Regions from separate parts of the Kushneria sp. AK178 genome, predicted to be linked through region 3. Evidence: predicted binding sites of a transcription regulator. Region 3 holds the regulator's gene; each other region holds the start of a gene.
The links. The regulator LexA, encoded in region 3, represses DNA repair genes until DNA is damaged. The targets are predictions, from matches to a motif close to TACTGTNTANNTANACAGTA.

Region 1 (3,277 bases), 1.5 Mb from region 3:
GGAGGACAGCTCGATCTTGGCCTTCTCGGCAGCTTCCTTGAGACGCTGCATGGCGAGCGAGTCGCCGGACAGGTCGATGCCGGCGTCGGTCTGGAACTGCTGCACGAGATAGTCGATCAGCTTCAGGTCGAAGTCTTCGCCGCCCAGGAAGGTATCGCCATTGGTGGCGAGTACTTCAAACTGCTTCTCACCGTCGACATCGGCCACTTCGATGATGGAGATATCGAAGGTACCGCCGCCCAGGTCGTAGACTGCGATGGTGCGATCGCTGCCCTTGCTGTCCATGCCGTAGGCCAGCGCTGCCGCGGTCGGCTCGTTGATGATGCGCTTGACTTCAAGACCTGCGATGCGACCGGCGTCCTTGGTGGCCTGACGCTGGGAATCGTTGAAGTAGGCCGGCACGGTGATGACCGCTTCGGTCACTTCTTCACCGAGATAGTCCTCGGCGGTCTTTTTCATCTTCTTCAGGACTTCGGCGCTGACCTGCGGCGGCGCCATCTTGTTGTCGTTGACCTGGACCCAGGCATCGCCGTTGTCGGCTTCGATGATGCTGTAGGGCACCATCTTGATGTCCTTCTGGACAACGTCGTCCTTGAACTTGCGGCCGATCAGACGCTTGACCGCATACAGGGTGTTGTTCGGATTGGTCACGGCCTGGCGCTTGGCCGCCTGACCGACCAGTGTCTCGCCGTCATCGGTGTAGCCGATGATGGAAGGCGTGGTACGTGCGCCTTCGGCGTTTTCGATTACGCGGGTCTTGTCACCATCAAGCACAGCCACACAGGAGTTGGTTGTGCCAAGGTCGATACCGATAATGCGTCCCATAGAATCACCTCGAAAAATCTTCTGAACCAAAAATGCTTTCGATGCGCAGCCAGCGCTGCGTGGATGTCTGCCTATGTGTGGGCATTACGTCGCTTTTCAAGACCCCACACGACTCATTGTCGACAAATCATCCCCGGCCGGGTCAGGCCTGCTTGCTTACCACCACCATGGCCGGACGGACCAGGCGGCCATTGAGCGTGTAGCCCTTCTGCATGACGTCCATGACGGTGTTGGGATCCATTTCCGGATTGGCCACCTGGGTCATGGCTTCATGATATTGCGGATCGAAGGGCTCGCCGTGCGGGTCGATCTGCTCGACGCCAAACTTGTTGAGGACATCAAGCTGCAGCTTCAACGTCATCGATACGCCCTCACGGTGCGTTTCGCTGACATCCTCACTCATGCTCTCGAGCCCCTTTTCAAGGCTGTCCACGACCGGCAGCAGTTCCTTGACGAACTTCTCCAGTGCAAACTTTTTCGCCTTGTCGGCATCCTGTTCGGCACGACGCCGGGCGTTCTGCGCCTCGGCGGCTGCCCGGACCTGCTGATCCTTCGCCTCGGCCAGCTGCTGCTCGAGCTCTGCCACGCGACCGGCCAGCACGTCGGCCTCCTGATCGCTCTGGCTCAGCATTTCCTCGTCGTCCGTCTGCAGCACGCCTTCGATATCCTCGATGGCATCCGTGTTGTCGGCGTCAAACGACTGCGGCTCGGCGTCGCGGTCGGCGCGCTCGAGCTCTTCATCCTTCGGATCATGCGGCTTGTTGGCCATACCCCACTCCTGACTCGCTGTGTCGACTTTGGTCATGGCGCTCATTCTGCGCGGGCAGTACGCGACCGGCTGTCAGTGCGTCATCCTGTAGAGCGACATGGGTGCTGAAAACTGTTTACCCAGATGGGGCATTCAAGTCGCGATCTCAAGGCGTGAGGGCAACGAAATTACCAATTCAGGGTATTGAAGCCCGATGGGAGCCGCTGTATAAAAACACATTCACTGTATATAAAGTCAGTTACCAACCCACTGAACCCAGCCATTTGCGACCACGCAACGGGAGTGGCCATGCTGTCTCAGCTATCCATCAGTAACTACGCCATCGTCGAACACCTTGAACTGGATTTCCGGGATGGCATGACGGCCATCACCGGTGAAACCGGGGCCGGCAAGTCCATCCTTCTGGATGCACTTGCCCTGTGTCTTGGCGAGAGAGCCGATGCCGGCAGCGTACGTCACGGTGCCAGCCGGGCCGACCTGGCGGCTCGCTTCGATGTGGCGCATCTACCTGATGCCCGCGCCTGGCTTGCCGAGCGCGACCTGGACGAGACGGAATGCCTGCTGCGTCGCTCGGTCACCGCCAATGGGCGCTCGAAGGCCTGGATCAACGGCGTGCCGGCCACGCTGTCCGATGTAAAGGCGCTGAGCGAACACCTGATCGATATTCACGGCCAGCATGCGCATCAGACCCTGATGCGAGAAGAGACACACCTGCGCCTTCTGGATGACTTTGCCGGCCATCGCGACGAGGTCGAGCAGCTCACGCAGATCCATCGCCAGTGGCAACAGGCCAGTCGCCGTCTGAAAGCGGCACGGGAAAGCGGTGACGAGCAGCAGGCGCGCTATCAGCTGCTGCGCTACCAGGTAGAAGAGCTCGATGCTCTGGCCCTGGGCGAGGAAGAGCTTTCCGCACTGGAAGATGAACAGACCCGGCTGGCCAATGCCGAGGAGCTGATCACCCAGGCACAGTTTGCCGCGGACTGCTGCGATGACGATGACAGTAGCGCCCTTTCGCAACTGACACAGGCCCGACAGCGTCTGGAGCAGCTGCCCGGCAGCGACAGCGGCTCTCTGGCCAACATCCTGAGCATGCTGGGTGATGCCTGCATTCAGCTGCAGGAGGCCGGCTACGAGCTGCATCGCTACATTAACGATACCGAGCTCGACCCTGATCGCCTGATGACGGTCGAGTCCCGTCTGGCGGAGATTCACCGCATCGCCCGCAAGCATCACGTCATGCCCGAGGAAGTACCGGCGTTGCATCAGCGTCTGCAAAGGGAGCTTTCCGCGCTGCAAAACAGCGGCGAAGACATGGATACTCTGGTAGAAGCCACGGAAACGGCGCGCAATGCCTGGCGCGAACTGGCTCAAAAAATCTCCGAGCAGCGCACTGAAGCGGCTCGCCGCATGGGCGAAGAGGTGCAGTCCCAGCTGGCTTTTCTGGGCATGGAAAAGGCGGGCTTCACCGTCGATATTGCACGCCGGGAGAGTGCTCAGCCGGAAGGCATGGATCGAGTCGGTTTTCTGATCAGTGCCAACCCCGGACAGCCGGCCCGGGCGCTGACCCGCGTGGCGTCGGGCGGTGAGCTGTCACGCGTCAGCCTTGCCATCCAGGTCGTGGCGGCACAGCACAGCACCATACCAACGCTGGTCTTTGACGAAGTGGATGTGGGCATTTCGGGC
Region 2 (3,277 bases), 310 kb from region 3:
AGGCCCTGACATCGCACTGGGAAGAGATCCGCGATGAAGCCCTGACGCTTGAAAATCACATCAAGGGGTCGGCCAAAAAGGATGACGCCGGGTTCAACTCGTTTTTCCGCCGCGGCTGGAAACGCTTTTATCTCAAGTGGTACGGCGACAGCCACGAATCGGCCCGCCAGCTCTGCCCGCGCACGACCGAGATTCTGGCCGGCATCCCGGGTGTAAAGGCCGCCATGTTTGCCGAGCTGCCCGCCGGCAGCAAACTGATGAAACACCGTGACCCCTACGCCGGCTCGATCCGCTATCACCTGGGGCTGCGCACGCCCAACGATGACCGCTGCCGCATCAATGTCGACGGCATCGACTACAGCTGGCGCGACGGCGAGGCGGTGTTCTTTGACGAGACCTTCATCCACTACGCCCAGAACGATACCGAACAGAACCGTTTGATCCTGTTTTGCGATATCGAGCGGCCCATGAAGTATCGCTGGGCTGCGGCGGTCAATCGCTGGTTCAGCCGCAACGTCATGGCCGCTGCGGCCTCCCCCAATGATGAAAACGATCATACCGGCGGGCTCAACCGCGCCTTCAAGTACATCTATAAGGTCCGTGAAGCCGGCAAGCGGCTTAAAAAGAAAAACAAGACCCTGTACTACGTGATCAAGTGGCTGATTTTCGGCGGCATCGTCGTCGGCCTGCTGTCACTGTAGCGCCTGCCTGTCATGTCTGACGCCATCGCGCTCCCGCATTTCTGCTGGCCCTTTGTCTCTCCGGCCCGCGGGGCGCGATTGAGCATGACCGCCTTCGACGTTCAACGCTTTGATGACAGTGCCTTTGCCGCTTTCGGCATGGCGCTGCCGGACAGCCTCTCCCGGGCAGTGGCCAAGCGTCGCGCCGAATATCTGGCCGGCAGGGTATGCGCCCGTCACGCCCTGGCCGCCCTTGATATTCATGTGAGCGCCCTGCCCAGTCTTGCCGACCGTCGGGTCGACTGGCCGGTACCGGCCCGGGGGTCCATTACCCATGCCCATGACCTTGCCGCCGCGCTGGTCGGCACGGCGCCAGCCCACCAGGGCCTGGGGGTGGATGCCGAACGCTGGCTGACGCCCGAGCGCGCCGATTATCTGGCCGCCTCGATTCTCACACCGGTTGAACAGCAGGCCGCTGGCGCCCTGACGCCGGATCAGCGCGCTCGCCTTGTCACCCTGACCTTTTCGCTCAAGGAGAGCCTTTTCAAGGCACTCTACCCTCTGACCGGCACCCGCTTTTATTTTCATGACGCCCGGGTTGAAGCCATCGACCCTGCCGCGGCGTCGGGACAGTGTCTCATGACGCTGGATCGGTCTCTCAGCCGTGAATGGCCATCTGGCACGCGCCTGACCGGCGATTTCGCCACCCTGGACGATCATGCCCTGACAGCCGTCATCACCAGTGTCACGCCGGATGCAGGTATGGCGCCGGGCTAGACAGCGTCGCTCAAAGCGTTTGCCATCAGCATGAATGCAATTCAGTTGTTGTGACCGCGCATCATGATTACTGTATACAAATACAGTATCAAGGAGCGCCCATGCAGCTCACCGACAAGCTGATCGTTCTGGCCGACGCCGCTAAATACGACGCCTCATGCGCCAGCAGTGGTGCCCCCCAACGCTCATCAAAGGGTCAGAAAGGACTGGGCGCCACCAACGGCAACGGGATCTGTCACAGCTTCACGCCGGACGGCCGATGCGTGGCGCTGCTCAAGATCCTGATGACCAACTTCTGCCTGTATGACTGCCAGTACTGCATCAACCGACGCTCCAGCAACGTACCCCGAGCGCGTTTCAGCGTGGATGAGATCGTGCGGCTGACGCTCGATTTCTATCGCCGCAATCTGATCAGCGGGCTGTTTCTCAGCTCCGGCATCATTCGCTCCAACGACTACACCATGGAGGCGCTGGTGCGGGTCGCGCGAACGCTGCGCGTTGACCACCAGTTTCGCGGCTATATTCATCTCAAGACGATCCCGGATGCGTCCCCGGAGCTGATCCGTCAGGCGGGGCTTTATGCCGACCGGCTCAGCGTCAATGTCGAACTGCCCACGAGCCAGAGCCTGAAACGGCTGGCGCCCGAGAAAAGCGACAACACCATCCGCCACGCCATGTCGACCATTCGCGACGGGCTGGAGGAAGCAACCGCCGAGCCGAAAGCGCCGCGCTTCTCGCCCGGCGGGCAGAGCACCCAGATGATCGTGGGCGCCGACGACACCGACGATCACACCATCCTGGGCAACGTCCAGTCGCTCTACAGCCGCTATCGCCTCAAGCGGGTCTACTACTCCGCCTTCTCGCCCATTCCCGAGAGCCCGTCATCGGTGCCGCTGACGGCGCCGCCGCTGCTGCGTGAGCACCGGCTTTACCAGGCGGACTTTCTGATTCGCGGCTATGGCTTTCGCGCCGATGAGCTGTTGACCGGTCCCGGCAACCTGTCGCTGGACGTTGACCCCAAGCTTGCCTGGGCGCTCAACCATCGCGAGCTCTTCCCCATCGATCTGGACCGTGCCGACATGCACATGATCGCCCGGGTACCGGGCATTGGGGTCACCAGTGCGCGGCGGATTGACACCCTGCGTCGCGAACGACGCCTTCGCTACAGTGACCTGACCCGGCTGGGCTGCTCCATGAAAAAGCTCTCGCCCTTCATTACCACGCAGGATTACCGGCCCCGACAGGCCGGACTCGATCGCCAGGCGCTGCTGGCACGGATGCAGACATCAACCCCGGCACAGATGGCCCTGCTTTAGTCTTTCAGGAGCTGCCATGACGATGTACACCCTGCACATGACACGAACCGATTTTGCCTGCTGGCGCGATCATGCTCGTCGATTGCTGGCCGCGCGCGTGCCTCCCGGAGACGTGCTGTGGCAAAGCGAGGACTCGGCAGGTGATCTGTTTGCCAGCAGCGATACCGAACTGCCGCCACCTGCTGACGCCCCACTGGCCCTGAGACTTTCCAGACAGGCGCTGCGCCGGCTCGAGTGCGCCTCGCACTACTGGCCCACTGCTCATCAGGAGTGTCGCTGGGCGCTGCTCTATCGGGTGGTCTGGCGGCTGGCGCAGGGAGAAAGCGAGGCGCTGCTGGCAGGAAATGCCGACGGCGCCGTGCTCGAGCAGCGCGTCAGGGCGGTCAACCATGAAGTGCACCACATCCACGCCTTTCTGCGCTTTCATCCGTCAGCTGCCGATGCTGAAAAGCGGCACGCGCCCGAATTTATCGCCTGGTTCGAGCCGCGTCACGATGTGCTGGA
Region 3 (3,277 bases):
CTGACATGCACTGGCGCAGGGTCCTTGAACAGCCGCCGGCACCGGTGGCCGAAATCGAACTGCTGCGAGAGCTCATGGCCCGTCCCGACAGCTGGCTTGCCAGACTGCTGCAGCTGCTTGATCGTCTTCATGATGAAGGTGGTGCCGCGCGGCTGCGTCGGCACGACAACATGATTGCGTCCAGCCAGAGTGAGCCCCTTTCCCGGGAACTTGCAACGTGTCTTGATAGTTTTCGAACGCTGCTTCCCAGACTCCGTGAAACCAGCCATGAGTGGTAATGTCTTGTATTGGAACAACGTGACATCCCTTTTCAGGGAAATTAATATTGCGTTAATGATTGGCGCTGATCGGATCAGTGAGGTGGCTCATGACTGACGCCGCCGTATTCGAGATCGTCGAGCTTGAAGATGGTCAGTTTGTGCTTCGGGCCGCCGACAGTGACGAGACAAACGAGCCGCTGGCCAGTATCCGGTTTTCGTCCAGTACGCTTGAACTTTTGCGGCATCATCGCTTTGATGTGGCCCGGGAAATGCTGGACCATTTGATCTCCCGCTCCGTACTCGCAGAAGAGGATGAGGGCACTGAAGCCCCCGAGCCTGCCGCCATTCATTGATTCGCCTTTTTGACTCGCCCGATCCCCGTTTATGGGCGGGGATCGTCCTTTCGGCCCCCGGGGGCTGAAGATCCGGAATTGATCTGTTATGTCAGAGACCCTGCAGGGTGATTTTGACTTCTGGTGGCAAGCGCCGGGAGAGTGGGTAGAACCCCCCAACGAACGCAAGGGAGGCCTCAGCGGTGTTCGGTTCATCCGGCCCGATCCGCAGGGTCCCTCCTACTATGTCAAGATTCAGCACGGCCATCTGTTTCGTAGCCTGCGCTATCCGCTGGGACGGCCTACCACGGTGCGTGAATGGCAGGGCCTCAAACGGTGCCAGATGCTGGGGGTCAACGCGCCGCCTCCCGTTTTTTTCAAGGCCAGAAAAAGCGGGCAGGGGTGGCAGGCCGTCATGGTGACCGAGGCCCTCCACGGTTACCAGAGCCTGCAGGCCATGCTCAGGGCTGACGAGTACGATACCGGGCAGCGCATCGCCATATTCCGGGCACTGGCAAGCAATCTCATCAGGCTGCACCGCAGTGCCTACAAGCACGGCCATCTCTATCCCAAGGAGGTGCTGGTTCGACTCGATGCTGATGACAGCGCGAGTACGGCACTGGTGGATCTGGAAAAGTGCCAGCGTCGTCCGTCGACTCGCCTGGCCGCCATGCGTGATCTGACGCGTCTTTTTGGTGATGCCCGGCCAATGGGGATGCGTGACGACGAATGCCATCTGGTGATGGACCTCTATCAAGAGGCGGGGATGACGCTGGACAGGGCACGCCTCATGCTGCCGCGGGTGCGTTAGGTGTGCCCGCAGGCACACCCTTGAGAAAAGCCGGCGTGCCGGTTAAAGGTTGTTGCCGTCGCCGCCGCGAATCACGCCAACGCCGACGCCCTCTATTTCCAGGCTCTGTCTTGTCAGATCGATGGTGATGGGCTCAAAATCGGGGTTTTCGGCAATCAGGCTGACAACACTGCCCTGGCGCTTGAAGCGCTTGACCGTGACATCGTCTCCCAGGCGCGCCACCACGATCTGCCCGTCCCGGGCATCATGCGTGCGGTGGACGGCCAGCAGATCGCCGTCGAGGATGCCGGCATCGCGCATCGACAGGCCGCGCACGCGAAGCAGGTAATCCGCCCCCGGATTGAAAAAGTCGGCCGGCATCGGGCAGTAGCGCGCGATATGCTCGGCGGCGAGAATCGGGCTGCCGGCGGCGACTTCCCCGACAACGGGCAGGCCGGCAGCAGTGCTTTCCTGCTCCTGAATGGTCTGCTCCTGATGGGACAGGCGAATGCCGCGCGATGTCCCGGGGATCATCTCGATAACCCCCTTCTTGCGCAGTGCCCGCAGATGCTCTTCGGCGGCATTGGGCGAGCGAAATCCCAGAGCACCGGCAATTTCGGCCCGCGTGGGCGGATAGCCGAGCTCATTGATGGTGCTGGCAATAAAATCGAATACGGCCTGCTGGCGAGCGGTCAACGGTCGTGTCATGTGCAGTGGCCATTGTTGATGTATACAGTATGTGATTGTATCCAGTCGTCATGTCAATGCAAGTGCTGCGATGCTGCCTGAATGCAGGTGTCAGGCGGCAATGGTGATACCATCGATGACTGGCCCGCACGTTTTATTTTCATGAAAGAGAACTGATATTTTCCATGGTGCCATCCGATACCGTGACCCGAATCCTTGATGCGGCTGAAGTGCTGTTTGCCGAGCATGGCTTCTCTGAAACCTCCCTGCGTCGGATCACCGGCCGGGCCGAAGTCAATCTGGCGGCCGTCAACTATCACTTCGGCTCCAAGCAGGCGCTGATACAGGCCGTGTTTTTCCGGTATCTGGACCCGTTCAGTGCGGATCTGCACCGACGGCTTGATGCGCTGAAAGCCGGTGAGGCGGGCGCGCCGGATCTTGATGGGCTGCTTGATACGCTCTTTGCCAGCGTGCTGGAAATGCCTTCCGACAATCATGATCTGAGAACCTTCATGAAGCTGCTGGGGCTGGCCTACTCTCAGACGCAGCGCCAGCTTCGCGACGAGCTGCGCCGGCGTTACGGCGATATCTTTTCACGCTTTCTGGAGCTGCTCAGGCAGGCTACCCCGGAGCTGGCCGACGATGAACGCTTCTGGCGGCTGCATTTCATGCTGGGGTCGGTCATCTTTACGCTGTCCGGGCTCAATACCCTGCGCGATATCGCCGAGCATGACTACCATCAGCGCATCACGATCCGGGAGCTGGCCCAGCGGTTGAAGCCGGTGGCACTGCACGCCCTGCGGGCACCGGTGGCCGATGATGCATCAGTCGCACGGATCGATCAGCATATACCGCCAGAGATGACGTCCTACGCCAGAACAGGAACCCACTCATGACCGACTCAAAGGTCGCCACGTTCGGTGGCCCCCTCATGTGTGATCTTCAGGGCACGCACCTGAGCGAGCAGGAGCGGGACTGGCTTGCGCACCCTGCCGTGGGAGGCATTATTCTCTTTGCGCGTAATGTCGAGTCCCCCGGGCAGATGCGCCGGCTGTGTGACGACATTCGTCGATGTAATCCCGATATCGTGATCGGCATCGACCAGGAGGGTGGGCGTGTTCAGCGTCTGCGCAACGGTGTGACAGCCCTGCCGCCCATGGCGCGTCTGGGCCGGTACTATCGTCAGGCGCCCGAAAAGGCGCTGGCAC

Region 1: the regulator LexA is predicted to act here: its motif matches at 1,815-1,834, upstream of recN (DNA repair protein RecN).
Region 2: the regulator LexA is predicted to act here: its motif matches at 1,526-1,545, upstream of M1D97_RS05990 (putative DNA modification/repair radical SAM protein).

What each region holds. Positions count from the first base shown of each region.
Region 1 covers NZ_CP096381.1:3,116,951-3,120,227, forward strand. Annotated here, with positions in the region: gene dnaK (molecular chaperone DnaK) at 1-825, opposite strand, end outside; gene grpE (nucleotide exchange factor GrpE) at 968-1,594, opposite strand; gene recN (DNA repair protein RecN) at 1,883-3,277, shown strand, end outside.
Region 2 covers NZ_CP096381.1:1,338,565-1,341,841, reverse strand. Annotated here, with positions in the region: gene lpxO (lipid A hydroxylase LpxO) at 1-701, shown strand, start outside; gene M1D97_RS05995 (4'-phosphopantetheinyl transferase family protein) at 714-1,457, shown strand; gene M1D97_RS05990 (putative DNA modification/repair radical SAM protein) at 1,559-2,773, shown strand; gene M1D97_RS05985 (TIGR03915 family putative DNA repair protein) at 2,790-3,277, shown strand, end outside.
Region 3 covers NZ_CP096381.1:1,651,006-1,654,282, forward strand. Annotated here, with positions in the region: gene M1D97_RS07380 (DUF6586 family protein) at 1-278, shown strand, start outside; gene M1D97_RS07385 (hypothetical protein) at 368-613, shown strand; gene M1D97_RS07390 (lipopolysaccharide kinase InaA family protein) at 702-1,403, shown strand; gene lexA (transcriptional repressor LexA) at 1,446-2,090, opposite strand; gene M1D97_RS07400 (TetR/AcrR family transcriptional regulator) at 2,255-2,965, shown strand; gene nagZ (beta-N-acetylhexosaminidase) at 2,962-3,277, shown strand, end outside.